Regions from separate parts of the Thermoanaerobacter siderophilus SR4 genome, predicted to be linked through region 1. Evidence: riboswitches for the same ligand, from Rfam matches in the RefSeq annotation. Region 1 holds a riboswitch; each other region holds the start of a gene.
What was found. A riboswitch is a leader RNA that binds a small molecule or an ion and turns the genes downstream of it on or off. The one in region 1 is predicted to bind S-adenosylmethionine.
Positions count from the first base shown of each region.

Region 2: it holds a riboswitch for S-adenosylmethionine, as region 1 does, so the genes downstream of both, metK (methionine adenosyltransferase) here and THESIDRAFT1_RS07075 (methylenetetrahydrofolate reductase) in region 1, are expected to answer to the same signal.
Region 3: it holds a riboswitch for S-adenosylmethionine, as region 1 does, so the genes downstream of both, THESIDRAFT1_RS10345 (methionine ABC transporter ATP-binding protein) here and THESIDRAFT1_RS07075 (methylenetetrahydrofolate reductase) in region 1, are expected to answer to the same signal.

Region 1 covers NZ_CM001486.1:1,453,308-1,463,153, reverse strand. The annotation lists partial or broken gene THESIDRAFT1_RS07080 (homocysteine S-methyltransferase family protein) at 1-1,397, opposite strand, end outside; gene THESIDRAFT1_RS07075 (methylenetetrahydrofolate reductase) at 1,411-2,322, opposite strand; SAM riboswitch class I at 2,386-2,490, opposite strand; gene glgP (alpha-glucan family phosphorylase) at 2,990-4,630, shown strand; gene THESIDRAFT1_RS07060 (glucose-6-phosphate isomerase) at 4,623-6,014, opposite strand; gene THESIDRAFT1_RS07055 (nitroreductase family protein) at 6,196-6,693, shown strand; partial or broken gene pepT (peptidase T) at 6,712-7,937, shown strand; gene THESIDRAFT1_RS07045 (alpha/beta hydrolase family protein) at 7,953-8,732, opposite strand; gene THESIDRAFT1_RS07040 (DUF1848 domain-containing protein) at 8,805-9,743, opposite strand; gene cimA (citramalate synthase) at 9,835-9,846, opposite strand, start outside.
Region 2 covers NZ_CM001486.1:42,482-52,327, reverse strand. The annotation lists gene yyaC (spore protease YyaC) at 1-138, opposite strand, end outside; gene THESIDRAFT1_RS00280 (hypothetical protein) at 232-876, shown strand; gene THESIDRAFT1_RS00275 (phosphodiester glycosidase family protein) at 879-3,242, opposite strand; tRNA gene THESIDRAFT1_RS00270 (tRNA-Pro) at 3,583-3,658, shown strand; tRNA gene THESIDRAFT1_RS00265 (tRNA-Val) at 3,663-3,738, shown strand; tRNA gene THESIDRAFT1_RS00260 (tRNA-Tyr) at 3,761-3,846, shown strand; gene THESIDRAFT1_RS00255 (rubrerythrin family protein) at 3,984-4,487, shown strand; SAM riboswitch class I at 4,601-4,705, shown strand; gene metK (methionine adenosyltransferase) at 4,764-5,951, shown strand; gene recD2 (SF1B family DNA helicase RecD2) at 6,150-8,357, shown strand; gene THESIDRAFT1_RS00240 (ComF family protein) at 8,468-9,157, shown strand; gene THESIDRAFT1_RS00235 (TIGR03826 family flagellar region protein) at 9,195-9,638, shown strand; gene THESIDRAFT1_RS00230 (flagellar biosynthesis anti-sigma factor FlgM) at 9,669-9,846, shown strand, end outside.
Region 3 covers NZ_CM001486.1:2,118,850-2,128,695, forward strand. The annotation lists gene THESIDRAFT1_RS10330 (aspartate/glutamate racemase family protein) at 1-17, opposite strand, end outside; gene THESIDRAFT1_RS10335 (MetQ/NlpA family ABC transporter substrate-binding protein) at 34-849, opposite strand; gene THESIDRAFT1_RS10340 (methionine ABC transporter permease) at 885-1,538, opposite strand; gene THESIDRAFT1_RS10345 (methionine ABC transporter ATP-binding protein) at 1,531-2,565, opposite strand; SAM riboswitch class I at 2,635-2,757, opposite strand; gene thpR (RNA 2',3'-cyclic phosphodiesterase) at 3,011-3,571, shown strand; partial or broken gene ltrA (group II intron reverse transcriptase/maturase) at 3,635-5,055, opposite strand; partial or broken gene THESIDRAFT1_RS10375 (Rqc2 family fibronectin-binding protein) at 5,793-7,504, opposite strand; gene THESIDRAFT1_RS10380 (Chromate resistance protein ChrB) at 7,703-8,230, shown strand; gene THESIDRAFT1_RS10385 (MFS transporter) at 8,246-9,376, shown strand; gene dapF (diaminopimelate epimerase) at 9,468-9,846, shown strand, end outside.

The sequences.
Region 1 (9,846 bases):
CATACTCTTCCGCTTTTTTTATAATTTTTTTCGCATTTTCAATTCTTTCATGCCTATCTTTGGGAAGCCCTTTATCTCCTACAGTAAGTCCTACAACACAAGCTCCGTATTTTTTGACAATAGGAAGCACTTCTTTTAAACTTTCCTCTTTTGCACTTACAGAGTTGATTATGGGTCTACCTCTTAAAATTCTTATAGCTTTTTCTACAGCTTTAATATTAGTGCTATCTATTTGAAGAGGAATGTCTACCACATTTTGTATTTCAGAAACTACTTTAGGAAGTAATTCTTCTTCGTTTACCCCAGGAACTCCCACATTTACATCCAATATTTCCGCTCCGCATTTTTGCTGTTTTATAGCTTCCTCTACTGCTAAACTCACATCTCCCGCCAAAAAAAGCCTCACTTAACTTCTTTTTTCCAGTAGGATTTATACGTTCCCCTATAACCCTTAAAAGATAATTTTCACCTATGAAAACTGTTTTTGTATTGGAAGCTACAGCTGTAAATTTGTTGACTTTGACTTTTGGCTTTAAATCTTTTACAGCTTTTTTAACAAGTTTTATATAGTGAGGAGTAGTACCGCAGCACCCTCCCACTATAGAAGCGCCTTTTTCAACAAGTAAAGGAAAGAAACTAGCAAATTCTTCTGGTTTTAAGTCGTAAACTGTTTTGCCGTCGCGAATGACAGGCATACCTGCATTAGGTTGTGCAATAATAGGTATGCGAGAAACTTGAGACATTTTTTCCACTACACTTACCATTTTATCGGGGCCTGTCGAGCAGTTAACGCCAATGGCATCCAATCCTAACCCTTGTAAACTAACTACTACAGTTATAGGGTCTGACCCCATGAGAGTCCTTCCATCTTCTTGAAAAGTCATTGTACATATAACTTTCATGTTTGAATTCTCTTTAGCAGCAAGAATGGCAGCTTTTGCCTCCAGCATATCTGACATTGTTTCAATTAAAACAATATCTGCTCCCGCTCTTTCTGCAGCTATAATTACTTCTTTAAAAACATCATAAGCTTCGTCAAAAGTCATGTCTCCATAAGGGGTCAAAAGTTCTCCAATAGGTCCTATAGAAAGTGCCACAGGTTTATCTTTGGAAGCTTCTTTGGCAATTTTGACAGCCTGAGTGACAATATTGAAAACCTCATTTTCCAGTCCATATTTTGCTAATTTTATCCTGTTAGCGCCAAAGGTATTTGTCTCAATCACATCCGCTCCTGCTTCTATATAGGACCTGTGGATATCAAATACTACTTCTGGATGGGTTATATTCATATATTCGGGACACTCTCCACTTTTTAAACCCCTCTCTTGAAGTTGTGTCCCCATTGCTCCATCAAAAACAATCACTCTATTTGAAAGTTCTTTAAAAATGTCTAACATTTTTAACCTCCATTTAATTCATCTGTACGTTATTTTCTGCAAAATCACAGACTAAATCATCGACTCTTGAAATTATTTCTAACACAACATTTGTACTCCCTAAAGGCATAATGTGAATTCCTGCAACTTCACTGCGTATCCGCTTTATAAACTCTACAGCTATGTTTATTCCCTCTTCTCTTCCTCCATCCTTTAGCCTTTCTAAAACTTTTTCTGGAATATCTATACCTGGCACTTTTTCATTTAAATTGACTGCCATTTTATAGCTTTTAAGAGGTAATATGCCTATCAAAAGTGGTACATTGAAATTTTTAATCTTTTCAATAAACTTAAATAAAATTTCCTCATCATAAACCGGTTGTGTTTGAATAAATTCTGCCCCTGCCTCTATCTTAACTTTAAGCTTCTCTAGTGCTTCATCCCTTAAATCATTTGGATTTGCAGTCGTACCGGCGCAAAATTCTGTTGGGGAATCTAATTTATTTCCATTGTAATCATAACCTCTATTAAAAGCACTGATAATCTTTAAAAGCCCAACAGAATCTACATCATATACCCCTTTAGCCTGAGGAGTATCTCCACGGGAAGGGTCATCTCCTGTCAAGGCTAGTATGTTTCTCACACCTAACGCATAAGCTCCTAAGAGCTCTGACTGAAGGCCTATCAGATTTCTGTCTCTACAGGTCAAATGAAAAATAGCTTCAATGTTTAAGTGGTCTTGTAAAAGGTGAGCGACTGCTATAGGACTCATCCGCATATTCGCCATAGGACAGTCCGTTATATTTAAGGCATCTACAATGCCTTTTAATTTTCTCGCTTCTTCAATAGTTTTCGTTATATCTACCCCTTTTGGCGTAGAAATTTCTGCTGTCACAACAAACTTCCTTTTCTTAAGTTTAGTACACAAATTTTCATTTTTCAACATCTACATCGCCTCCATTTTTAAAAATAAAAAAGTCTCTTCGCCAAAAGAAGAGACACCAAAACTCTCTCATCTTTCAGCGAAACGCTGCTGGAATTGGCACCAAGACGCATATAAAATGCCGGTTGCCGGGTTTCATCGGGCCAGTCCCTCCACCACTCTCGATAAGAGATTTTAAAGTATTAAATTGTTAAACTATTTAAGCTATATGATACTATGGATTAACTCCTATGTCAATAGAAATTTTTTTGTCCCTCTCTAAAGATTTTGCAGGCTTTTAACTTTTTTAAAATAAATCTGTAAATTTTTTATGTTATTTGCTATACTATAATTGTAAAGAATATAAATTTTCGAGAAAGGAATGTTTTGCATGTTCTCATCTCTTATTTTTGGTATCCTTTTTATTGGATCAATTATACTTTACGGTTTAATCTGGTGGAAAATTTTTGATAAAACTGGTTATGGAGGAATATATGGTCTTTTGATGTTTATACCTATTGTGAATTTTATAATGCTTTTAATATTAGCATTCACTGAGTGGCCCGTACATAGATATAAAAATTATTGAGCAATAACACTGTTTTTATTTTTAATACTTGTGCAACCACTTGCATAATGATTTTTTTAATATTATAATATACTTAATACTTGGAAAATGAGGAGGTTTAATATGAGTAATGAAAAATTGCCAAAAGTAGCCTATTTCTGCATGGAATACGGCTTACAATCAGATTTCAAACTATACGCAGGTGGTCTTGGCATTTTAGCAGGAGACCATCTAAAAGCCGCAAAAGAATTAGGTATGCCTTTAGTAGGAATAGGCATACTGTGGAAACAAGGTTATACAGAACAACATATCGGTGAAGACGGATACCCTTATGATGCCTATCGCAATTACACACGTAAGTACGACTTTTTAAAGGACACAGGAGTAAAGGTAAAAGTAAAAATAAGAAACAAAGATGTATACTGCAAAGTATGGTTGGTAGACAGCTTTGACAATGCGCCTTTGTATTTGCTTGACACAGATATACCAGAAAATGGAGATAGATGGATAACAGGTCAGCTTTATGGATGGTTTGGTGAAGAAAGAGTTTCACAGGAAATGGTATTAGGCATTGGCGGAGTAAGAGCTTTAAGAGCTTTGGGAATTGATGTTGATGTTTATCATTTTAACGAAGGGCATGCAGTATTAGCAGCCATTGAGCTTATAAGAGAGAAAATGGAAAATCAAAATATGAGTTTTGAAGAGGCGTGGAAAGCTACAAGAGAAGAAGTAGTATTTACAACCCATACCCCTGTTAAAGAAGGAAACGAATCTCACGATTTAGAACTTCTCATGTACATGGGTGCAAACAATGGTCTTTCAATTGAGCAAATGGCTCAAATCGGTGGTGTTCCTTTTAATATGACAGTCGCAGGTTTGAGACTTTCTCGCATTGCAAACGGTGTCTCAAAACTTCACGGGCAAACTGCAAACAAAATGTGGCAACATGTTGACAACAAAGCACCTATAATCTCCATAACCAATGGTATTGACAGAAACACTTGGGTAGATAAAAGGATAATAGAAGCCTACAACAAAGGTGAAGGACTTTTAGAAACTCATAATATTTTAAAACAAGAATTAATTGATTTTGTATATCAAAGGACAGGAGTCAAATTGGACGCTGACAAGCTTTTGATAGGTTTTTCAAGGAGAGCTGCTCCTTACAAAAGAAGCGACCTTATATTTACAAATGACGAAGTCATAGGTAATTATCTAAGGTCTAAAAAAATACAAATGGTGTTCTCAGGAAAAGGTCATCCACTAGATGATGTGGGTAAAAAAATTGTCACAAAATTAATAGAGATGACAAAGAAATATCCTGAAAGCGTAGTATTCTTAGAAGATTACGACATGACAATAGGAAAAATGCTTACTCGAGGCGCTGATGTGTGGTTAAACAATCCAAGAAGACCAATGGAGGCCAGTGGTACCTCCGGCATGAAAGCCGCCATGAACGGAGTACTAAATTTAAGCATTTTAGATGGATGGTGGCCAGAAGCTTGTATAGACGGAGTAAATGGCTGGCAATTTGGAGATGGTTTTGAGTCTGACAATATAGAAGAATTAGACAAACACGACCTTGAAGCACTCTACGACGTTCTTTTAAATAAAGTAGTACCCACATACTACAATGATAAAGCAAAATGGGAAAATATGATGAGAGAAAGTATAAGGACGACTTATGAAGCTTTCTCAGCTAATAGAATGTTAAAAGAATACTACGATTTAATGTACACAAAAAATAAGTCAACCCCTATTTAAAAAGGCCGCGCAATTGCCCGGCCTTTAATTTATTTTCCCAATCTTTTTCTAACAATTCTTTTTCTTTTTCATATCCTGGTTTTCCTAAAAGTGCAAACATGTTTTTCTTGTAAGCCTCTACTCCTGGTTGGTCAAGTGGATTAACCCCATTTATATATCCGCTTATAGCACAAGCCATTTCAAAGAAGTAGACCAGATTGCCAAAATAGTAAGCTGATATTTCAGGGATATTTACTACAAGGTTAGGAACATTCCCATCTGTATGAGCCAATAATGTACCTTCAAAAGCCTTTTTATTGACAAAATCTATAGTTTTTCCTGCTAAAAAGTTAAGCCCATCTATATTGTCCTTGTCTTCATTTATAACTATATCTTTAACAGGTTTTTCAACATTTAAAACTGTTTCAAAAATATTTCTGCTTCCCTCTTGTATAAACTGCCCCATTGAGTGTAAATCTGTCGTAAAATCTACTGAAGCAGGATAAATTCCCTTATTGTCTTTACCTTCACTTTCTCCAAAAAGCTGTTTCCACCATTCAGAGAAATAGTGAAGCTTTGGCTCATAATTTACAAGTATTTCTATAGCTTTGCCTTTTCTGTACAAAATATTTCTCAAAATTGCATACTGCATGCTTATATTTTCATTAAGGTTGTCTTTGGTATAGACTGTTGAAGCATCGTAAGCACCCTGCATCATATCGTCTATGCTAATGCCTGCTACTGCTATTGGTAGAAGGCCTACAGCTGTCAAAACTGAGTATCTTCCTCCAACATCGTCAGGAATCACAAATGTTTCATATCCTTCTTCATCAGCTAATTTTTTTAAAGCTCCTTTCGCTCTATCTGTTGTCACATATATTCTCGATTTAGCCCCTTCTTTTCCATATTTTTTCTCAAGAAAATCTCTAAAAACCCTAAAAGCTATTGCCGGTTCTGTGGTAGTACCAGATTTAGAAATCACATTTATTGATACATCTTTGTCCTCTATAAGTTCAAATAAATCACTTAAATATGTAGAGCTTATGCTGTTTCCAGCAAAATAAATCTCCGGCATATTCCTCTTACCTTTTGGCAACAAATTATAGAAGGAATGAGAAAGCATTTCAATTGCCGCTCTTGCCCCTAAATAAGACCCACCTATACCTATAACCACAAGCACATCAGAATCTGATTGAATCTTCTCTGCTGCTTTTTTAATGCGTTCAAACTCTGCCTTATCATAATCTTTGGGAAGACTTACCCATCCTAAAAAGTCATTCCCTTGAGCATTTTTATTAAGCACCATATCAAGAGATAATTTTGCATGCTTTTCCATATATTCAATTTCTTTTTGACTTACAAATTGTAGAGCTTTTGAATAATCAAAACCTATCAATTTCCTCATATGTAAACCTCCATTCTTTATTTACATACTCATATTTTATATCATAAATCTATCTTATTCAAGTTTTTCAAAAGTATGTATAAGTTTACTTAGCTTTATTTTTATACAGTAATAGATTTTTGTCAATCTTTTTGGAATTTTTACTTTATGGGATATAATATAAAGAGGAGGTGCAAAAGTTATGGAGGCATTAGAGGCTTTAAAAAAGAGAAGAAGTATAAGGAAATACATAGATAAACCTATTCCAAAAGAAATATTAGAAGACATAATAGACTGCGCAAGGCTTGCTCCCAGTGGAAATAACGCACAGCCTTGGCATTTCGTCGTTATAACAGACAAAGAAAGACTTAAATTCATAGCAGAAAAAGCTACATATGGGAAATTTATTAAAGATGCAGGAGCTTGTGTCATCGTCTACTGCGATAAAAATAACAGACATCACTTAGAAGATGGTTCAGCAGCAACAGAAAATATATTACTCGCAGCTACTGCCTACGGCATAGGTTCCTGTTGGGTAGCTGGGTATAACAGAACCTATGAAAAAGAAATAAACGAATACCTCAACATTCCTGACAACTTAAGAATGATTTCTATTATATCATTAGGATATCCCGCAGAAGAGCCACAACCAAAATATAAAAAAGCTTTATCTGAAGTGTTACATTGGGAAAAATTTTAAATGAAAGAGGGTTATAATATGTCAAAAGTAGTGGAGAGATTTTTAAAATATGTAAAATATCATACAACATCGGATGAAAACTCAACAACTTATCCCAGCACTGAGGGACAAGTAATATTTGCAAAAGAATTAGCAAATGAGCTTGAAGAAATAGGCCTTAAAGAGGTAAATGTAGATGAAAACGGTTATGTTACGGCTTTACTTCCTTCAAATACTGACAAAAAACTCCCTACAGTAGGATTTATAGCTCATATGGACACAAGTCCTGACATGTGCGGCAAAGACGTAAAGCCTCAGATAATAGAAAATTATGATGGCAAAGATATAATCTTAAACAAAGAAAAAAACATAGTATTATCTCCTACTGAATTTCCAGAGCTTAAAAATTACATAGGAAAAACTTTAATCACCACAGACGGAACAACTCTTTTGGGAGCTGATGATAAAGCAGGAATTGCAGAAATAATAACAGCTATGGAATATTTAATAAATCATCCTGAAATAAAGCATGGCAATATAAAAGTAGCCTTCACACCTGATGAAGAAATTGGTAGGGGTGTAGACAAATTTGATGTAAAAAATTTAATTGTGATTTTGCTTATACTGTAGATGGCGGTGGAATTGGAGAAATAGAATACGAAAATTTCAATGCTGCCAGTGCTAAAATCAAAATTAATGGCAGAAATGTGCATCCTGGAACAGCAAAAGGCAAGATGAAAAACTCCATTTTGATTGGAATAGAACTCCAAAATATGTTACCTGAACATGAAACTCCTGCCCATACTGAAGGATATGAAGGTTTTTATCATTTGAACAATTTTGAAGGCAATGTAGAACAAACTAAAATGTATTATATTATCAGAGATTTTAATAAGCAAACTTTTTTAGATAAAAAAGAATACCTAAAAAGCATTGTAGAAACATTAAATAAAAAATATGGTGAAGGCACACTAGAGCTTGAACTTAAAGACCAGTATTACAATATGAGAGAAATAATTGAAAAGCATATGCACATAGTCGATACAGCATTAGAAGCAATGAAATTAGTAGGAGTGGAACCTAAAATAGTGCCTATAAGAGGAGGCACTGATGGAGCAAGATTAAGCTATATGGGGCTTCCAACACCTAATTTATTCACAGGAGGGCATAATTTTCACGGTAAATATGAATTTATACCGACATATGCAATGGAAAAAGCAGTCGAAGTAATAATAAAAATAATTGAGCTTTACGCAGAAAAATAAGGGATAGCGATGGAGCTATCCCTTTAACAATTCCTTTTTGAAAAACTCTACTGACTCCTCAATCGCCTTTTTCTCCCATTCTAAACTCTTAAAAGTATGGTCTGCATTTTCGATTGTCACTCTTGTAGCGTTATCCCCATAAACCTCTTTTAAGATTCTATCAGAAACTTTATATTCAACCGCTTCATCATTTGTCCCATGAACTATAAGCACTTTTTTATCGTATCCTTTTGACAGCTCAAATATATTTAATTTTGAAATATCCTCAACAAAATCTTTACTCAGTTTATGTCCTCCTATGTCTACAAAGCCCAATTGTTCCATAATAGCTCCGTATTGCTTTACACTTTCGTTCATTATAAGCTCAGGCATATTAAAAGCTGGAGCCCATAGCACCAACGCCTTTATTTCATCTTTATATTCCCTTGCTACAATCCCTGCAATAGCTCCTCCCATACTCAAACCAAGTAGTCCTATTCTCTCAGGGTCAGTCGTAGGTTGCTCTTTCACAAACTTTAAAATTTGTCTTGCATCTTCCAATTCACTGCTAAATGTCATTTCACTAAAGTCCCCATCACTTTCTCCAGAACCATAAAAGTCAAACCTTACACTCCCAATACCTACTTTTTCTAAAGCTCTTGACATCTTCACAAAAATAAAGTGAGACTCTACTTTATTGCCTGTAAAACCGTGAAACATTATTACCATAGGCACTTTACCCTTAACATCATCAGGCAAATGCATCATTCCTCTTAAAGTTTTGCCGTTATATGTAATTTCAACAGCCTTTTGCATAATAACACCTCCAAATATTTCATAATTCAATTATACTACAGTCAAGAAAACTTTTCCACATAGACAGATTTTTTATCTATCAAAAATTGAAGTTTGCCAAACAGCACAAGATTTAACTTCCCTTTCTTTTATTACATCCTCTTCTGTCAATTTGCTACACAACAAAGGAGAATTTACATTGTACTGCTTTGTATTTCTTTTTATAGTACTGATACTACTGTTTGCGTAGCAATAAATACAGCCATGTAGACAAGTATCATAGGCACCAATATCTATACTTTCATCACAACCACAAAACTTCCTTTGATTCTTATCCTTTCCTATATTGAGTTTTTTACCAGAAAGCTCTTCTATTAAAGTTTTATCTATACATCTCGCATGCTCTATACCATATGGCGATAAATCCAATTCTTCTGCACAAGTCTCAAGTTTAATTGAGTGCTCTTTCGCTATTTCATAAAATCTATATGCAATTTCTAACTTCTGTTCCTTGTTTATCTCATAAGCCCCTATTTTTTCTAAAGTCTTGTAAACTTTAGGATAAAGAGTCACAAAACTGATTATACATTTTGATGTATATCCATAAAGTTCAGACATTATTTCCTTAAAGCTTTTTACATGGTATTCTATATCAAATTCGGGAATTAAAATAATAGGGTCATAACGCCAAATTACCCTCTCTTTCCCTATTTTGCTAGACAGCTTTTTAAAAACTTCAATTATATGTGATTTTTCTGGCACATTCCTCTCTATTCTTTTATCATAGGGATTTAAAGTAAATAAAAAATAATAAGCATAGTCCTCTATCAAATGCAATTTCGGTATCATTTTTTCTGGATTTTTTGTCCAAAACACAATGCCATCTACTGCATCTTTCTTTAAAGAAACTTTACTGACTTGATGAAAATTAAAAGGATTCCTCACCAAAACATAGCCTTCCTCAATTCTTTTAAAAAACCAATCGCTGTAAAAAGCCGGAATATCCGTTCTCCTGCTTGCACTTATTATCATTCAAATTTCTCCTTTCAAAAAAAGAGAAATTGACATGTTCATTTTTACTTTAACATCAATGACAATTCATGTCAATTTCTCCGCTTTTGAATTAACTTTCTTT
Region 2 (9,846 bases), 1.1 Mb from region 1:
AGGTCCTAATGAGTCGCTTATGAATTTGTCTGTGCCGATACATAAAAAAATTGAATTAGGACTTAAATATGTACTTAAAAAATTTGATATGAAATAAATTGCATTTGAGTCGTCATATTTAAGTCTTAATTCCTCCATATATAAATAGCCTCCTTTAAAATAAGCTGAATTAAAACCTTTATGATAAGTAATAATAAAAATGTGCAATATTAATGAAAGGAATGGTTGTTGATGAAGGGGTTAAAATATTTGGCTTTGATTACTGCAATTGCTCTTTTTACTACTATGTTTATGTTGAAGACAAAGTTTGAAGAACCTATTTATTTTTCTCAACAAGATTTGTGGGATAAAAGTGAAAACCAACTTACAAAAGAAAATGAGACAGTTTGTAAAGAAGAGCAAACTGCCAGTTCAAAAGTAGATAAAGAAGAAAAAGAAATGGCAAAAAGAAATCAAGGAAGTGAAAATGCCAGAAAAGTAAGGATTTTTAAAGAGAAAATGTTAGAGGACCTGCTTAAACAAAAAAACAGAGAAGTTTATGATTTGGAAAATAACAAAAAAACGGAAAAGGAAAATAGTGGCGATGACAACATAATAATTACTCCAGAAAAGATTTTACAAGTGCAAAATGAGATGGAACCTTCACAAAAAATCAAAGTAATGAATATTATCCTTAAATTAGGAACAGATGATATGAACGAAATTATGAAAATGGCTCAGAAGGGTTTGACACAGAAGGATAATGACAAAATAATGGAAATATTAAAAAATAAGCTTTCCTCTGAAGATGTTCAGTACCTTGTAGAAATAGCAAATGAATATTTTGCAAAAAATAAACCCCTCCTTAAAATTAGAAGGGGTTTTAAATTTCGCTAAATTTATTTATTTATAAGATTTTTAAACTGATAGTTTACTTCTTTGCCGTTTACCATTACAGAAATGAAGCCAAAGTCATTGTATATGTCATTTGTATTGCCTTCTACGTCTGTACCATAAGTTGTGATGTATCTTATTTCATCATTTAAAGTAGTGTAAAACTTGCTTTTGCTGTTATATATAATCCACACATTTTTACCTGTATTTTTGTTAAATTCTTTTAGAGTCTCTTCAAATAAAGTAGCTTCTTTTACGTCTTTAAAACCATCACTTCCCCATACTGGTTTAGGAAGTATGACAAAAAGGTTATCTCCTTTTACGTTGCTGAGCTGTTCTTTAAACCAAGTCCATTGGTTTTTATCAGGACTTAAAAGACTTCCACTGCGATTGTTAAGGGCAATAAATGTTGAATTGTTATAATTATATACCTCATACTTCTCATTGGTGGTAATGTATTTAACCTTCAAATTATTTAAAACTTTTTCATCTACATCTCCTAAAAATATAGCCAGTGGGTATTCTTTGTTTGCAATATCAGCCGCTTTTAAAGATATTTGCAACTTCAAAAGGGTATTGTATTTTGTATCACCAAATACCATAAATTTAAAAGAATTAGAAGTATTTTTCACAGGCACTTCTTTGTTAGCTGGGTCTATTTGTGTAAACTCTGTAACTTTAGGAAGTACTGACGTGTCAAATTCTGAACCTTGCCCTACTTTAACGGGTAAAATGGCTTTTTCTCCCAGTATATTTGCGACAAGTGCACCACTCGCATCGAAATTAGAGGATATAAATACTCCCTTACTATCTATATTGCCAATGTTGTTATAAACATCCCAAGTGATATCTTGCGGTTCTATTAAAGCTCTGTAGCCTTTTATGTTCTTTGCAGTGACTGTTATGGGTACTGCTTTGTTTTTATCAACGACTATATTAGCTGGATTAAATCGTATGTCTACAGGTTTGTCAAGTGAAGTTATCTTGATAGTCCCAATAGCATTTCCTACTCTTGCAGTTATAACACCTTCTCCTACGCTTGTTGGCATAAAAGCATTACCACTAAATACTCCAGTAATTCCACTTACTGAAAACAAAACTTCTTCAGGATTAATTATGACAGGATTGTAATTTTCATCGTATCCTTTAACTGTAATTGTCCTGTGAAGTCCTTTAAACACGTTAGTATCTGATACTTCTAATTTTAAAGCGTATAGATTTCCCTTAGGAGCTGTGTTAAATATTCCTATTCCATTTGCTACTTTTCTTTCATAGCCTTCAGGAGCATAATTTGCAAGTTTAGCGTCAGTATCCCCTATTGGTCTTATTGCCATTTGTGTTGACCCGCCACCGTCTAAGTTTAAAGCATCATATGCACCTAAGGATATCATTAAATTTGCCATTTCTGTTTGTGTCATTCCACGGCTTGAAGTACCGTCAACAGTGGCGATGAACAAATATTTTTTGTCTTGAGTATAGCCTATTGCTGTTCGTGCTGTGTAGCCTTTTATTTCATGAGTGAAAGGCGCAATTTCTCCGTCTTTTACAAGGATTGTGCCGCCACTTACAGCCATTTTGAGATTTTGAAAGGGAGGATTTGTATTTATGTCTTTTTGTATTATATCTCCTGGCTTTAAAGTGAGTAAATTTTCACCTACATAACCTGCACCAGCCAACACATATCCGCCTTGTGGTATTTCGACAGAAGGCTGTCCTTGACGCACTTCTAATACTCTGTCATTTTCATCTACAACGACTTCTACCAATTGAGGTACATTTTCATTTGCTCCCGGAGATGTTGTAAACCAATCCCTTGTGTACATTACTAAATACTCAAAAGTATTGCTTATTTTATTTATTGCGGCAAGAGGAAGTTTCGTGCCGTTTGGAAGAGTAACGGACATACTTTTTGACCAATATTCTATAGAGGGAACTCCATTTGCGTCAATGGAGAAAGTGGCCAGTTTACCCTCATTTGAAGGGTCTGTTATTAACTTTCCATCTTTTACTGTTGCTCCTATTACGAATCCTGTTTTTGTATCGAAGAAATCGCCGTTCACAGCAGCCACAGCACCATAAGAATTTGCCATTTCACGCACTGGCATTCTATCTTTTATGCCAGTAGGATTGAAAATTACTGATACATCAGTATATTTATCAGTTAAGTCCACTTTTAACACGTTAATGTTTATCCATCCTTCAGTCGTAAAATAGGTTATATTTTTATGTACTACTCCTTTACTTAAATTTTGTGCAAATTCTTTTGCCTCAAGGATTGTATATGTATCGGCCTTTACATTTTGCATTGGAAAAGCTAAAAATAGTAGAAGAGAGCTGATGCATAAAGATAAGATTTTTTTAATTCTCAATTATATCCCTCCAGTTGGTTTTTATTGTGTTTTTACAGGTTAATTGTACCATTGCATTATTACAGGTGTATTACAAAAACATAAATATTTGGTTAATATATTATTATTTGCTGAGTAGATAAAGTTAAAACATTAAGCTTATCCTAAGGATAGAATTAGTTTGAATAAAAAATTCAAAAAATTCTTTGCTTCTATTTTAAATCAATTGATTTAAAATATGACGTATTCTTAAAAAATTTAAAGATTACAAGCGATAAATCAATAAAACGGCCATTTTTAAGCTTCTATGCCTATTGTGAAATTTCATTTTTTCTATTATAATTTATTTCGTCACTGATGTCGGGATGTGGCGCAGTTGGTAGCGCACGTGCTTTGGGAGCATGGGGTCGGGGGTTCAAGTCCCTCCATCCCGACCATTGTGGTCGTATAGCTCAGCTGGGAGAGCACCTGCCTTACAAGCAGGGGGTCATAGGTTCGAGTCCTATTGCGACCACCATTTTCAAAAAATTAAATATTGTGGAGGGATACCCAAGTGGCCAAAGGGGGCAGACTGTAAATCTGTTGGCTGTCGCCTTCGATGGTTCGAATCCATCTCCCTCCACCATTGAAAAAAAAGACCGTGAGGTCTTTTTTATTTTTCTCCTTCAAATATCTTGACATGGTAAAAAAGTGTAGTATAATATTATTTGAAAGAGAAAATAATTATTTATTAATAAAAATTTGATTAAGGAGGAATCTTTTATGAGAGAAATGACGAGACACAATCTTAGTGAAGCCTATGCAGGAGAGAGCCAAGCTCACATGAGATATCAAATTTTTGCTGATGTAGCTGAAAAAGAAGGCAAACCTAATATTGCAAGACTTTTCAGGGCTATTTCCTATGCTGAATTGGTACATGCCACAAATCATTATAAAACTCTTGGAGAAGTTGGAAATACAGTAGAAAATCTTGAAAAAGCTATAGAAGGGGAAACCTTTGAAGTAGAAGAGATGTATCCTGCTTATAATGCTGTTGCAGAACTTCAAGAGGAATCTGGAGCTAAAAAAAGCATACATTATGCTATTGAGGCTGAAAAAATACATGCAAAATTGTACACTGAAGCAAAAGAAGCAGCATTAAAAGGAGAAGATATAAAGATATCAAAAGTTTACATATGTCCTGTTTGCGGATATACCTCTGTTGATGTATTGCCAGAAAAATGTCCTGTATGTGGAGTTCCTGGAGAAAAATTTGTAGCATTTTAAATATAATTTTTTAAAGAAAAGAGCATGTTTTAGCATGCTCTTTTTTGATGCAAAAATATTTGACATAGTAGATAAAGTGTGCTATAGTAGACATCAGAAAATTTAATAACATGCTCTTATCAAGAGAGGTGGAGGGAAAGAGCCCGATGAAACCCAGCAACCTGTCCTATAGGACAAGGTGCTAATTCTCTCAGAAGCATGCTTCTGAAAGATGAGGGTATGTGCCTCTTCTTTTGGAAGGGGTTTTATTTTGTTTTTAAGGAGGAATAGAAAAAAATGCGTAGACTGTTTACATCTGAATCAGTCACAGAGGGGCATCCTGATAAAATTTGTGATCAGATTTCTGACGCAATATTAGATGAAATTTTGAAAAAAGATCCCTATGCCAGAGTTGCTTGTGAGACTGCTGTAACTACCGGTTTGGTTTTAGTAATGGGAGAAATTACTACTCAGTGCTATGTAGATATTCCGAAAGTTGTAAGGAAAGTAGTAGAAGAAATTGGCTATACTAGAGCAAAATTCGGTTTTGACGCTGATACTTGTGCGGTTATCACTTCTATTGATGAGCAATCACCGGATATTGCCCTCGGTGTGGACAAGGCATTAGAAGCTAAAAGAGGAGAACTTTCAGATTCGGAAATTGAGGCTATTGGCGCTGGAGACCAGGGTTTAATGTTTGGTTTTGCTTGCGATGAAACAGAAGAATTAATGCCTATGCCTATAATGCTAGCTCACAAGCTTGCAAGAAGACTTGCGGAAATTAGAAAGAACGGGACATTAAGCTATTTAAGACCAGATGGTAAAACACAAGTAACAGTAGAGTATGAAGATGACAGGCCTGTGAGGGTAGATTCTGTTGTAGTATCAGCTCAACATGCACCTGAGGTTGACCATGATACTATTGAAAGAGATATTATTGAACATGTAATAAAACCTATAATTCCTGAAAATATGATAGATAATAGGACTAAAATTTTTGTAAATCCCACAGGAAGGTTTGTAATTGGTGGACCTCAAGGTGATAGCGGACTTACAGGAAGAAAAATTATTGTAGACACCTATGGCGGATATGCAAGGCACGGGGGCGGAGCTTTTTCTGGTAAAGACCCTACAAAAGTTGATAGATCCGCAAGTTATGCTGCAAGATATGTGGCAAAAAATATTGTGGCAGCAGGACTTGCTAAGAAGTGTGAAGTGCAATTAGCTTATGCGATAGGTGTTGCTACACCTCTTGAAATAGGTATTGATACTTTTGGCACAGGTAAAATATCAGATGAAAAGATTTCGGAAATTGTAAAACAAGTTTTTGATTTAAGACCTGCAGCTATAATTAGGGATTTAGATTTAAGAAGACCTATTTATAGACAAGTTGCAGCTTATGGCCACTTTGGAAGACACGACTTAGACCTCCCATGGGAGAAAACAGACAAAGTAGATATATTAAAAAAGTTGGCAGGAATATAAATTTGAAAGCCCGGGTAAACCCGGGCTTATGGCATTTTTTATATATCTTTTTTAATGCCATAGAATTTATGTTTTGTAAACGCTTCGCTACCTTAATTATACCACAAAAATTGAAAAAAAGAAATGAATTGGCTTTAATTTGCTTTAAATATAAGGTAAAATTAAATAAAGAAAAGAATTAAAACAGGAGAATCGGCTATGATTGACATAGAGGGTGTAGTTGAAGAAATAATTTTTAGAAATGAACAAAATGGTTATACGGTTTTAGAATTAAGTACCCAAGGTTTAGTAGTCACTGCTGTAGGTTATATGCCTTATGTAAACATTGGGGAAAGAATTAAAATTGAAGGAGAATGGGTAGAACATCCTGATTATGGTGAGCAAATTAGGGTTTTAAATTATGAAACCTTGGCTCCCACCACTTTAGAAGGAATAGAAAAGTTTTTATCTTCTGGCTTAATTCCTGGAATAGGTCCTGTTACAGCAAGAAAAATTGTAAAAAAGTTTGGCGTTGATTCTTTAAATATAATTGAAACTGCACCAGAAAGATTAAAAGAAATAAAAGGTCTAAGCGATGAGAAGATAAAAAGAATTTGTGAAGCTTATGAAATGCAAAAGGGCATAAAAGAAGTGATGGTATTTTTGCAGGGGTACGGTATTTCCACTACAATGGCTATAAAGATTTATAAAGAATACGGAAACAACGCGATTGAAATTATTAAGCAAAACCCTTACAGATTGGCTGACGATATATTTGGAATAGGATTTAAAACTGCAGACAAAATAGCAGAGAACCTAGGAGTTGACCCTCATTCTCTATATCGCATATCTTCTGGTACTCGATATGTTTTGATGCAGTATGCGGCAAATGGTCACACCTATGTGCCGAAAGAATTGTTAAAAAAAGAAGCAGCAAGTTTGTTAGAAGTAAGCGAAGAAGAAGTAGAAGATTCTTTTGTGCTTTTAGTACAAAATGAAAAAATACATATTGAAACTTTTGAAGATAATACTGTAGGAATCTACTATATACCTTATTATATAGCTGAATTACACACAGCAGAGAGATTGTTTAACATGACACTAATGGAAAATGAAGATTTAGGTTTAGATGTCCAAAAAGAAATTAGAAATTTTGAAAAAGAAACAGGTATTTTGTTGGCAGAAAATCAAAAATTGGCTGTAGAAGAAGCTGTTAAAAATTCTGTTGTTGTCATAACGGGAGGTCCAGGCACAGGAAAGACTACGATAATAAATTGTATAATACGTATTTTTGAAAAAGCTGGTAAAAAAGTGGCTCTTGCAGCCCCAACAGGAAGAGCCGCAAAAAGGATAACGGAAGCTACTGGAAAAGAGGCGAAGACTATTCATAGGCTTTTAGAATATACTTATTCGGAGGAAGAAGGGAAGGGCTTTAACAAAAATGAAAAAGACCCATTAAAATACGACGTTATAATAGTTGACGAAGCTTCAATGGTAGATATATTGCTTATGAATGCTTTATTAAAAGCCCTACCTATAGGGGCAAAACTGATTTTAGTAGGGGATGCTGATCAGCTTCCATCTGTTGGAGCCGGAAATGTCCTAAGAGATATAATAGACAGTGGAATAGTAAAAGTGATACGTTTAAAAGAAATTTTTAGACAGCAAAAGCAAAGTTTGATAGTAGTAAATGCTCACAAGATAAATAATGGAGAATATCCAACCTATAACGATAAAAATAGTGATTTCTTTTTTATAAATGCTAACACCCAAGAGGATATATTAAAAACCATATTGGAGCTTGTGACAAACAGACTTCCTAAAGCTTATGGATTTCACCCTATTAATGATATTCAAGTACTTACCCCTATGAGAAAAGGGATAATTGGTGTTCACAATTTAAATTTAGAGCTGCAAAAAGCATTAAATCCCCACGACAAAACTAAAGCCGAAAAAATAATGAAGGAGTTTGTCTTCAGGGTAGGGGATAAAGTGATGCAAATAAAAAATAATTACAAGATAAAATGGAAAAAAGGCGAGGAAGAAGGAGAAGGAGTGTTTAATGGAGATATAGGAATAATCCAATCAATAGACGAAGAATTACAGGAATTGACTGTATATTTTGACGATGAAAAATTTGTCACTTATGACTTTTCTGATTTGGATGAACTAAATTTGTCTTATGCTATAACAGTGCACAAAAGCCAAGGCAGTGAATTTCCTGTTGTCATAATGCCAATTACTTATGGGCCTCCTATGCTACTTACAAGAAACCTTTTGTACACTGCCGTTACAAGGGCAAAGAAATTGGTTATTTTGGTGGGTCAAGAGAAATATTTGAAATTTATGATTGACAACAATAGAATCTCAAAAAGATATTCAGGGCTTCTTTCAAGGCTTAAAAAAGCACTTTTGTATGTAAATTAAATTTTGCATTAAATAAAAGGGAATTTAGTGTAAAATGATAATTTTCAATTAATTTTAACAGAAGAGTGCCGATATAGATTATAAGAAAAAATATTGTAAGGGGTAAAAAGATGATTTTTTTAGACCTTTTATTTCCACCAAAAACAACCTGTATTATTTGTAAAACTGCTATAAAAACAGGATATTTATGCGACAAATGCAAAAGCACATTAAAATTTATTGAGGGTAATAGGTGTAATATTTGTGGTAAACCAATAGACTATGAAGGAACATGTCTTGATTGCTTAGAGCATGGCCATGAATTTAAACAAAATATAAGTCCTTTTGAATACGATGGTGTTGTAAAAGACTTAATAGGGCGGTTCAAATATTTCAAAGAAAGAGAATTGGCACCTTTTTTTGCAGACTATATGGCTGATGCAGTTAAAAAAATGGACTGGCCTATCGATGTCATAGTACCTGTTCCTCTTCACAAAATTAGACTTGACGAAAGAGGTTACAATCAGTCAGAACTTTTGGCAAGAGAACTTTCTTATCGGTTGAATATTTTTATGTCTAAAGCTTTAAGAAGAGTGAGAAATACAACAACACAGACTGCTTTGCACAAAGAAGAGAGGATAGAAAACGTAAAGGGTGCTTTTAAAGTGACTTACAAAGATACTATTGTTGGGAAAAATGCGCTACTGGTAGACGACGTGTTGACAACAGGTGCTACTTTGGACGAGTGTGCCAAAGTCTTAAAAGAAAATGGGGCAAAAGATGTATATGTGGTTACTATAGCAACTGGCAAAAATATGTGATGGGGAGTTTGAAGTATCAAAAAGGGGATGAAAAGAAATGGAAATAAGAAATTGTAAAAGGTGCGGAAGGCTTTACACGTATACAGGAATTGATTTATGTCCAGAATGTTATAGACAGGATGAAGAAGATTTTATGAAAGTGCGGGATTATTTAGATGCTCACCCTTCAGCTACCATGCTGGAAATATCTCAAAATACACAGGTTTCTACAAAGAAAATAATGGATTTTTTAAAGGAAGGCAGGCTTATTTTAACCTCTAATAACGTCAATATAGGTCTTAGGTGCGAAAAATGTGGTAAACCAATACTTACAGGTAGGTTTTGTGACGAGTGCAAAACCAAATTAGCTAAGGAACTAATGAAAGGCTATTCGATTCAATCCGATGACAAAGAAGAAGAAAAACAAACAGGAGAAAGGCTGTACGTTTATGAAAACCAAAAAAGAAAAAATGATTTTTATATTAAACTTTTAAATTATTAAGTCGATATTAGTAGTACGGGGGTGTTAAAAATGAAAATTTATAACAACAATATTGAAAAAATAATGTCAGTTTATCGAGTAGATCCGGTAGAAAAGGTTACCAGCAAGAAAGCGGAGATAAAAGATAAAGTTGAGATATCAGAAGAAGCAATTAAACTTGCACAAAGTTCAATTGAATTTGAAAAGATTAAGAATCAAAAGATTGAAA
Region 3 (9,846 bases), 670 kb from region 1:
TTATGAGATTGTGACAATAAGATCGCCTCCTGTTTAGAAAGCAGGTACTACGGCACCTTTATAATTGTCCTCGATAAATTTTTTAACTTCTGGAGAATTTAAGGCTTCGGCTAACTTCTTAAGTTCAGGCCTTGATTCATCACCTTTGCGAACTACCAGTACATTGACATAAGGGGAATTTGCTGATTCGATAAAGAGAGCATCCTTAGTGGGTACAAGTCCAGCTTCCAACGCATAGTTGGTATTTATTACTGCTGCGTCTACATCTGATAATACTCTTGGCAGAGTAGCTGCTTCCAACTCGGAAATCTTAATTTTTTTAGGATTTTCGACAATGTCATTTACTGTTGCTTTAATACCTGCATCTGGTTTTAATTTTATTATTCCAGCTGATTGCAGCAGTAGCAAAGCTCTTCCGCCATTGGTAGCATCATTTGGTATGGCAATAGTAGCACCTTCTTTTAATTCACTGAGATTTTTAATTTTTTGTGAGTATATTCCCATAGGTTCGATATGAACTTTAGCAATGTATGTTAAATTGAGATTATGTTCCTTTAAAAAGTCTTCAAGATAAGGAATATGCTGAAAGTAATTAGCATCTAATTCTTTTTCAGCAAGTTTTAGATTAGGTTGCACATAATCTGTAAACTCTACAATTTCTAAATTAATTCCCTCTTTCGCAAGTATAGGTTTTACGACGTTTAAAATTTGGGCGTGGGGCACTGGAGTAGCTCCTACTTTGATGGTTATCTTTGATGTGTCCTGTGTTTGGGATTGGGATGTTTGTTTTGCTCCACATCCTGAGATAAAAAGTGTTATAAGACTAAATAGTAAAACTACGGTTAAAATTTTTTCACTTTAATTTCCTCCTTTTTAAATATAATTTACCGGTTCCTTGACAGATGTTTTACTAATATATCTCCTAGAAATTGAATTAGTTGTACCATAGCTACCAAAATTGCTACGGTATAAAGCATAATGTCGAGCATAAATCGCTGATATCCATATCTTACTGCTAAATCTCCTAGCCCACCACCTCCTATAACACCTGCCATTGCAGAATATCCTACTAAATTTATAGTAGTTATAGTAACCCCTGCTGCTATGGAAGGTAGAGCCTCAGGGATTAACACCTTAGTTATAATTTGAAAAGGCGAAGCTCCCATAGACTGGGCTGCTTCAATGACACCGCGGTCTACCTCTCTCAATGCTGTTTCGGTAAGCCTTCCCATAAAAGGGATAGCTGCTACAGAAAGTGGAACAATAGCAGCAGTGGTTCCTATAGCTTTTCCTACAAGCAACCGGGTGAAAGGTATAAGTACAATTAAAAGTATTACAAAGGGTACAGAACGGAAAATATTTACAATAGTACCTAGTATTTTGTTTAAAGGTTCGTTATGCAGTATCTGATCTTTGTCAGTTACCATTAACAGCACACCAAGTGGTACACCAAAAATTGTTGCTATGAGCGTTGATACCACTACCATGTATATAGTTTGCCACGTTCCGACCAGCAATAAGTTTATAGTTTCAGACATTTTCAATCACCTCCACGTCGAGTCCCAAATCTTTTAGATATTTTAAAGCAGCGTCTGTTTCACCGTTTTTGCCTCTTAGCTCAACTATAAGAGTACCGTAGGGCATACCCTGGATGTGGTCAATGTTTCCATAGAGAATATTGGTGTCAACATCAAATTTTCTTATAATGCTTGATATGACAGGTTCTGTTGTAATTTCGCCGAAAAAGGCAATTTTAATAATTTTGCCTTCCAAGTGTTCGTGGGACAAGTTTTCAATCCTATCTTTTAATTCCTTAGGTATTTCTGATAAAGTTACAGATTTTAAAAAATTTCGTGCGGTTTCTGTTTGAGGTTTTTTAAATACTTCAATAAGAGGTCCCTGTTCTACCACACGACTTTTTTCAATAACTGCTACTTTATTGCAAATTTGTTTAATGACATTCATTTCATGAGTTATGAGAACTATGGTGATTCCCAGCTCCCTATTTATATCTTTTAAAAGATTTAAAATAGAAAGAGTTGTTTCTGGATCCAGCGCTGAAGTAGGCTCGTCACAAAGAAGAACTTTCGGATCATTAGCCAGGGCTCGTGCTATGCCTACCCGCTGTTTTTGACCGCCTGAAAGCTGAGAAGGATAGTTGTCGGCCTTGTCGGAAAGCCCCACGAGCTCTAAAAGATTTTCTACTTTTTTATCGATTGTCCTTTTGTCCAGCCCGGCAATCTCCAAAGGAAAAGCCACATTGCCTCTGACAGTTCTGGATGATAACAGATTAAAATGCTGGAATATCATGCCTATTTTTTTTCGCATTTCTTTTAATTCAGAGGGAGAAAGCCGAGTCATTTCAACACCATCTATCTCAATTGAACCGGAAGTTGGCTTTTCGAGCATATTTATGCAGCGCAGGAGAGTACTCTTTCCAGCACCGCTCAGACCTATAATTCCAAAAATATCGCCTTTTTCTATGTTGAGGTTGACGTCTTCCAAAGCCCTAACATTTCCTGAAGCTGAATGATAAACTTTTGTAAGATTTCTAATATAGATCAAAGAAAAGCCTCCTTTCCCAAAATAAAAATAAAAAATCCTCTTCTGACAGTACGAAGAGGTTTTTAAATCCTCTTATCTGCCAGAACTCAACGTTCTGCAGGAATTAGCACCGTGCAGCCGCATGTTTAAAACTTTCGGCCACCGGTTGCCGGGTTTCATCGGGCCAGTCCCTCCACCTGCTCTCGATAAGAGTTTTTATTTTATTATTCACTTCAGCAATTTAATTAGATAATAACATCAACATAAACTTTTGTCAATAGGTTAAAAAAGTCATGATGTAAGTTATTTAAAAAATCATAAAGCTAACAGAAACAGAGACAAGAAAAATATAGCAATAGTCTATTTGAGATGGATTTTTTTTGCTTCTATTTGCTATAATTTTGAGGAGGACAATGAAAGTTTTAATACAATTATTTCCATGGAAATAGAAAAAAGGAGGAATGCTATGAGAACGTTTATTGGAATTGATTTAGATGAAAAATCAATAGGGAAATTATCAAGTTTTCAGGAAGAGTTAAAAAATTATACGATAAAAGGAAGATGGACTCATAAAGATAATTTCCATATTACTTTAAAATTTCTAGGGGAAATAGAAACAGAAAGTGTAATGAAAATAAAAGACTCTCTTGAAGTAGCAGTAAAAGATATTAGTCCCTTTTATATAAAATTTGACAAAGTAGGATTTTTTAAGGGAAATGGCGATATGCGAGTATTGTGGGTAGGTACAGAAGAAAATTCCTTTCTTAATAAATTGCATCACAATATAGATAAAGAATTATATAAAATAGGATTTGCAAAAGATGAAAGAAAATTTACTTCTCACATTACTATTGCAAGAGATATACGTTTAAACATTGGAATAGAAGAAGTAAATAATCTTTTTGAAAAACAAGAGAAAGAGGCTATTTTAGTAGATACAATTTTTTTGTATGAGAGCGTTATACAAGAAAATAGAAGAAAATATATTCCTATATTTAGTGTGCCTTTAAAATCGAGTAGGAGCTGAATAATTATTTTATTCAGCGTCCTCTCACACCACCGTACGTACCGTTCGGTATACGGCGGTTCATTAGGAATTGTGTACAATTAGATATCTTTGGGATAAACTCCTATAACCTATGCTTTCAAAGTATTTATTTGTAAGAGTCTTATTTAGGATTGGGCTATTGGATATTCTCCAGTAGCCTTTCCTTGTATTGGCGTATTCCCAGGCTTTTTGTTCTTCTACTCCTAGTTTTACTAAGTTATCATGCTTCGTTTTTATCTTCTTCCATTGTTTCCATATACATGCCCTTAGTCTTCGCCTTATCCATTCGTCAAGGGTTTTCATTATGCTTTTCGCGTCTGCTAACCCAAAATAGTTGACCCATCCTGTTGTTATTTGATTTAGTCTTTTTATTCTGTTTTCCATGCTTATTCCCTTGTTCCGATTGGTTATTTCTCTTACTTTTTCCTTAAACCTTTTGATGGATTTTTCATGGATTCTTATTCTTACTTCGTTTTCTTTTGTGTAGAATGAAAATCCAAGAAATTTTCTTCTCCATGGTCTATCTACAGCACTTTTTGCTTCGTTGACTTTTAGTTTAATTTGCTTTCTATGAATTTCTTTATGCTCTTCATTACTCTGTTTCCTGCAGACCTGCTTTTTACATATATGTTGCAGTCATCTGCATATCGGCAGAATTTATGCCCTCGTTTCTCAAGTTCTTTGTCTAGTTCGTCCAACATTATGTTTTGCTAATAGAGGACTTAAAGGCCCTCCTTGGGGTGTCCCTTCTTCTGTTGATACTTTGATTCCGTTTATCATTACTCCTGATTCTAGGTATCTTTCGTATTAACTTTAGTACCCTTTTATCTCCTATCCGCTTTTCTAGTTTGGACATTTATTATGTCGTGGTTTTACTCTGTCAAAGAACTTTTTCTAAGTCCATATCTACAACCCATGTGTATCCTTCATTTATGTATGCTTCTGCGGCTTTTATTGCGTCTTTTGCACTGCGTCCTGGTCTGAATCCATAACTGCTATCTGAAAATGTATGGTTGTAGACTTTATTCAGTATTTGGGCTATTGCTTGTTGTATTAGTCTATCTAGTGCTGTAGGTATTCCTAGTAGTCTTACTCCTCCATCTGGTTTGGGAATTTCTACTCTTCGCACTGGTTGTGGTTTGTATTTCCCCTCCAGCAGTTGTTGTTTTATGGTCGGCCAGTTTTCTTTGAGATACGGTAGAAGTTCATCTACTTCCATCCCATCGACTCCATGGCTTCCTTTATTTGCAACAACGCGCTTGTATGCTGCTTCCAAGTTCCCTTCGTTTTAACTATCATTTTCAAGCATCTTGCCGGGAAAATCTTTGTACCTCGTTTCTTCCATCTTCCGACGCCGATGATATACTAAGCACTTCCGTTGTCTTTTGAAATTCCATTTCTCTATTCAACGGATAGCCTCTTTGTTGAGTTGTCTGCAGTCTCTGCATATCTTTCGAGTCCATAAGATTTCCAAAACCTCCTAACGTTCGGTCCTTCCTTATCTATTCATGTCTAGATAAGTACTATGACCTCTGCTGACTTCTCAAGGTTCAGCCATACATCACTGCATGGGTTGTCACTTCAGATTTTACTTCCATGACTTATCCTTGAGACCTCCCCGGGTAAGAACGATAACTTTCATCTCATATATCTGCCAGATTTACTGTATGGGATTCGGGTAGTGTTGGACTTCGTTTTGTTACGCAAACTCATCCATCCCAATTCAGCCTCTTATCTGGTTCTTGTTCATCAGACCGAGATTTTGCCTTAAGCTTCCTTCAGATTCCACCTCACGATGGACACCCTTGCTCTTGGCTAGTGGTTCCCACTACCAAGCCCACAGCGGACTTTCACCGCCTAGTTATCGCCCATGCCGGGCGCACATAAGAAATAAGATGCCTAAAAAGCATCTTACGGACTGTAGACAAACTGTCGTAAAGGAGATATTTTGCATAAGGAGTGACTTGTTACAAAGCGATAACAAAACTTAGCAAGACCGAGGGTGGAGGCAGGGCCGAAGCCATGGATGGCGGAGGCGGGCACCTTAAGGCATGGATGCCGATTGTGCTCGGTACCCTGCCGGAGCCTGAAGGTCGAGCTTTAGTTTTGTCGCTTTGGAACATCGGAGCGACGATGCAAAATATTTCCTTTGAAAATTTTTTAACTTTATCAACAAACTGTAAGATGCCTAAAAAGCATCTTACTCTGGATTTACATAAAGGGTCTTTTGGTTTGTATATATTACAAAACCTGGTTTTGCGCCAGAAGGTTTTTTTACGTATTTTTTTAAGGTATAATCAACAGGTACATTTGAAGAATTTTTCGCTTTGCTATATTTGGCGGCTAATTTTGCAGCTTCAATAAGAGTTGTTTCAGGCACAGATTTGTTATTTGTCTTTATTATGACGTGGGACCCTGGTATGTCTTTTGTGTGAAGCCATATATCGTTAGGATTTGCGAATTTTAACGTTAGATAATCGTTTTGAGTGTTGTTTTTCCCTATATATATGTCGAAACCGTCTGAAGATACTACATGCAATGGTTGAGAAAGAGTTTGCCGTGATATTTTTTCTTTTGCTGCTTATGTATATACCCTTGTTCAGACAGTTCATTTTTTATTTCCTCTATTTCTGATGGTAATGTACAATTTTCCAAGTTCACTAGTTGACCTTCTAAATAAGTTATTTCCTCAAGAGTATCGGATATTTGTTTTTCTATTATTTTATTGGCATTTTTTAACTTGCTGTATTTTTTAAAGTATCTTTGGGCATTTTCTGAAGGGGAATATTTTTTGTCAATGGGTATTTCAATTTCTTCGCCAGTGTAATAGTTCATGGTTTTGAAGCTTTCCATTCCTTTTTTTAGAAGGTGCATATTTGCTGTTATAAGTTCGCCGTAAAGTCTAAAAGTGTCAGCATTTTTTGCTTCGTTTAATTCTTGTTGAAGTTTATCTAATTTGTTATAAAGTTTTTCTAAATTGTTGTTGATGATTTTTCTTAAATCCGAGGACCTTGCTTGCAAATTTACTATATTTGCTTTTTCACTGAAAAATTTACAAGCAGCTTGGTTCACTGTAGGGAAAAAAGTTTTTGTAATATATTGAGATAAATCAATACAAGAAAAGTCAATTACTTCATTTTCCTGAAAGGCAATGCAAGGTTTTAAATTTAAGCTTAAAACATCTTCATATATTTTTTTTATGTTTTGATATAGATTTTCAATTTGCTCATCTTCTATTGATTCTACAAATCTGTCAGATACATTACATCTAAAAGCAACTTCTCTTGCTAAAGTGGGGCTAAATCCTTGTAGAATATCTATTAAGGCTTTTTCAATTTTTTTTGATTTGTAGTTGTTAACAGCTTCTTTAAAAGAAGGTAACGAAAGATTATTTATATTTAACTTTTCTTGCAGTGGTGGGCAGACATATTGCCTCCCAGGTAGTACTTCTCTTACTTTACTCATATCGGAATATACTCTTTTTATGCTATCTATTATCGTTTGAGTAGCTTTGTCAATTAATATGATATTGCTGTGTTTTCCCATTATTTCAATAATTAGAGTTTTAATTGTTTGATTTTCTAATTCATCTTTTGTTTCTATATCGATTTTTACTATTCTGTCAAATTCTACTTGTTTTATATCTATTATCCTGCCGCTTTGAAGAAATTTTCTCAAAAGCATGCAAAACATTGGAGGCTCAGCAGGATTTTCTTTATTTTCTTCTGTAAGATATATTCTTGGATAATTTGCATTAGCAGACAATAGCAGTTTATAGTTTTTACCTTTATTTCGTATTATAAAGATTAATTCTTCTTTTTCAGGTTGATATATTTTATCAATTCTTCCACCAATAATTTCTTCTTTTAATTCTTTTGTTATTGCATGTAAAGTTATACCGTCCAAAGCCATAGTTATAACCTCCAGATTTTATTGTATATAAAAAGTATACCATGAAATCGAAGGGTTTAATAGTGAAAAATTGATTGTGTTGATTTTAGTTGTAACATTTGTTACAATAAAACAAGATGTAAAAATAGGAATTAAAGTTTAATTGCCATAAGTAGAAAATTGAAAAGCAAGAGAAAGAAAGATAGAGGAGGTGGAAAGTTGAAGTGGTTACTTTTTGTGTATAAGGTCCCAAGTGATTCGTCAACAGCTAGGGTTACTATATGGAGAAGAATAAAAAAAATTGGCGCTTTGTATTTACAACAGTCTGTATGTATTGTGCCTTACATGGAAAGGCTTGTAAAAGAAATAGAAAAGTTAAAGGATGAAATTAAAGGCTTTGGAGGAGATTTTAAAGCCTTTGAAGTAGTGGCCCTTGATGAAGAAATAGAGAAGGATGTGATAGAACAATTTAATCATCAAAGGAGGGAAGAATATAGTGAAATAAAGGAACAATGTGAAGAGTTTTTTAAAGAGATTGAAAAAGAGATAGCAAGAAAAAATTTTACTTTTGCAGAATTAGAGGAAAATGAAGATGAGTTGAATAAGTTATATAAGTGGTTTGAAAAAGTAGCCCAAAGAGATGTGTTTGAGTGTGAAATGAAAAAAGAGGTTAAGGAATTATTAGAAAAAGCCAGTCGAGACTTTGAATATTTTGCTTCATTGGTTTATGAAAATAATAAAGAGTGAAGGGAGGCATTTTAATTGTTAAATGTAATTATTTTGGGGTTGACAAGTCTTCTTACAGATATATCTACTGAAATGGTATATCCTTTGATTCCACTTTTTCTCACTTCTCGACTTGGGGCAAGCCCGGCAATAGTAGGGATTATTGAAGGGTTTGCGGAAAGTCTAGCTAGTATACTTAAGGTTTTTTCAGGGTACATATCTGATAAAGTAGGTAAAAGAAAACCTTTAGCTATAGCTGGATATTCTTTTTCTACTATAGGAAAAATGTTTTTGTATTTTGCTACTTCATGGGGATGGGTTTTTTGGGGTAGAACTGCTGACAGGTTTGGAAAAGGAATACGAACAGCTCCAAGAGATGCTTTGATCGCTGAAGCTGTAGATAAAGAAAACATTGGGAGAGCATATGGACTTCATAGAGCATTGGATACTTTAGGCGCAACGATTGGAATTGCTTTAGCGTATTATTTTTTGACTTCTTATAAAGGAGATTATAAAGCAGTTTTTATGTATTCTCTAATACCAGCTTTTTTAGGAGTTATTGTGCTGTTTTTTGCTAAGGAAAGCACAGTAAAACATGAACTTTCAAAAAAACTTTCATTTTCTTGGAAAAGTCTTGATAGACGTCTTCAAATGTTTTTAATAGTTATTTTAATTTTTGCCTTAGGTAATTCTTCTAATCAGTTTTTACTTTTGAGAGCAAAAAGTGTGGGCTTTAGTGATTCGGATGTTATACTTTTGTACTTGGTGTATAATATTGTTTACATGATATTTTCATATCCAATGGGAAGATTATCTGATAAGATAGGGAGAAAAAAGCTTCTCATTATGGGTTATTTCTTTTATGGAATAGTGTATTTAGGATTTGCTGTTTTTGGCTTTAAAAGTGCTATGTGGATATTATTTTCTGTTTATGGTTTGTACATCGCTTTGACTGAGGGTGTTGAAAAGGCTTTAGTAGCGGAAATTTCTCCACCTCATTTAAAAGGTACAGTTATAGGGCTTCATGCTACTTTTACAGGCATTGGCCTTTTACCGGCTTCTTTTATAGCAGGAGTACTTTGGGATACATTGGGAGTAACTGCACCTTTTTATTTTGGCGGAATTATGGGAGTTTTGGCTGCTATTGGCCTTATGATCGTTTTATGATTGTTTTCCTCACATTTTCTTAAAATATCTAACCAAATTAGCCTTTTTTGTGTTATAATATCCTTGAAGATTAGAAAATGGAGTGATATAGGTGAAATTTACTAAAATGCATGGATTGGGAAATGACTTTATAGTAATTGAGGCTCTAGAAAATGTAGATTATAGTGAATTAGCTATTAAACTTTGTGATAGGCATTTTGGTATAGGGGCGGATGGTCTTTTAGTTGTTGAGCCTTCAGGAATTGCGGATATTAGGATGAGGATTTTTAATGCAGATGGTAGCGAAGCAGAAATGTGCGGTAATGGTTCTAGATGTTTTGCAAAATATGTTTATGAAAGAGGGATAGTAAAAAAAGAGAAAATGGCAGTGGAAACCTTAGCGGGAGTGATTATGCCAGAAGTTTTTGTAGAAAATGGGAAAGTAGAAAGTGTAAAGGTTTATATGGGCAATCCCATTTTTGAAGCTAGCA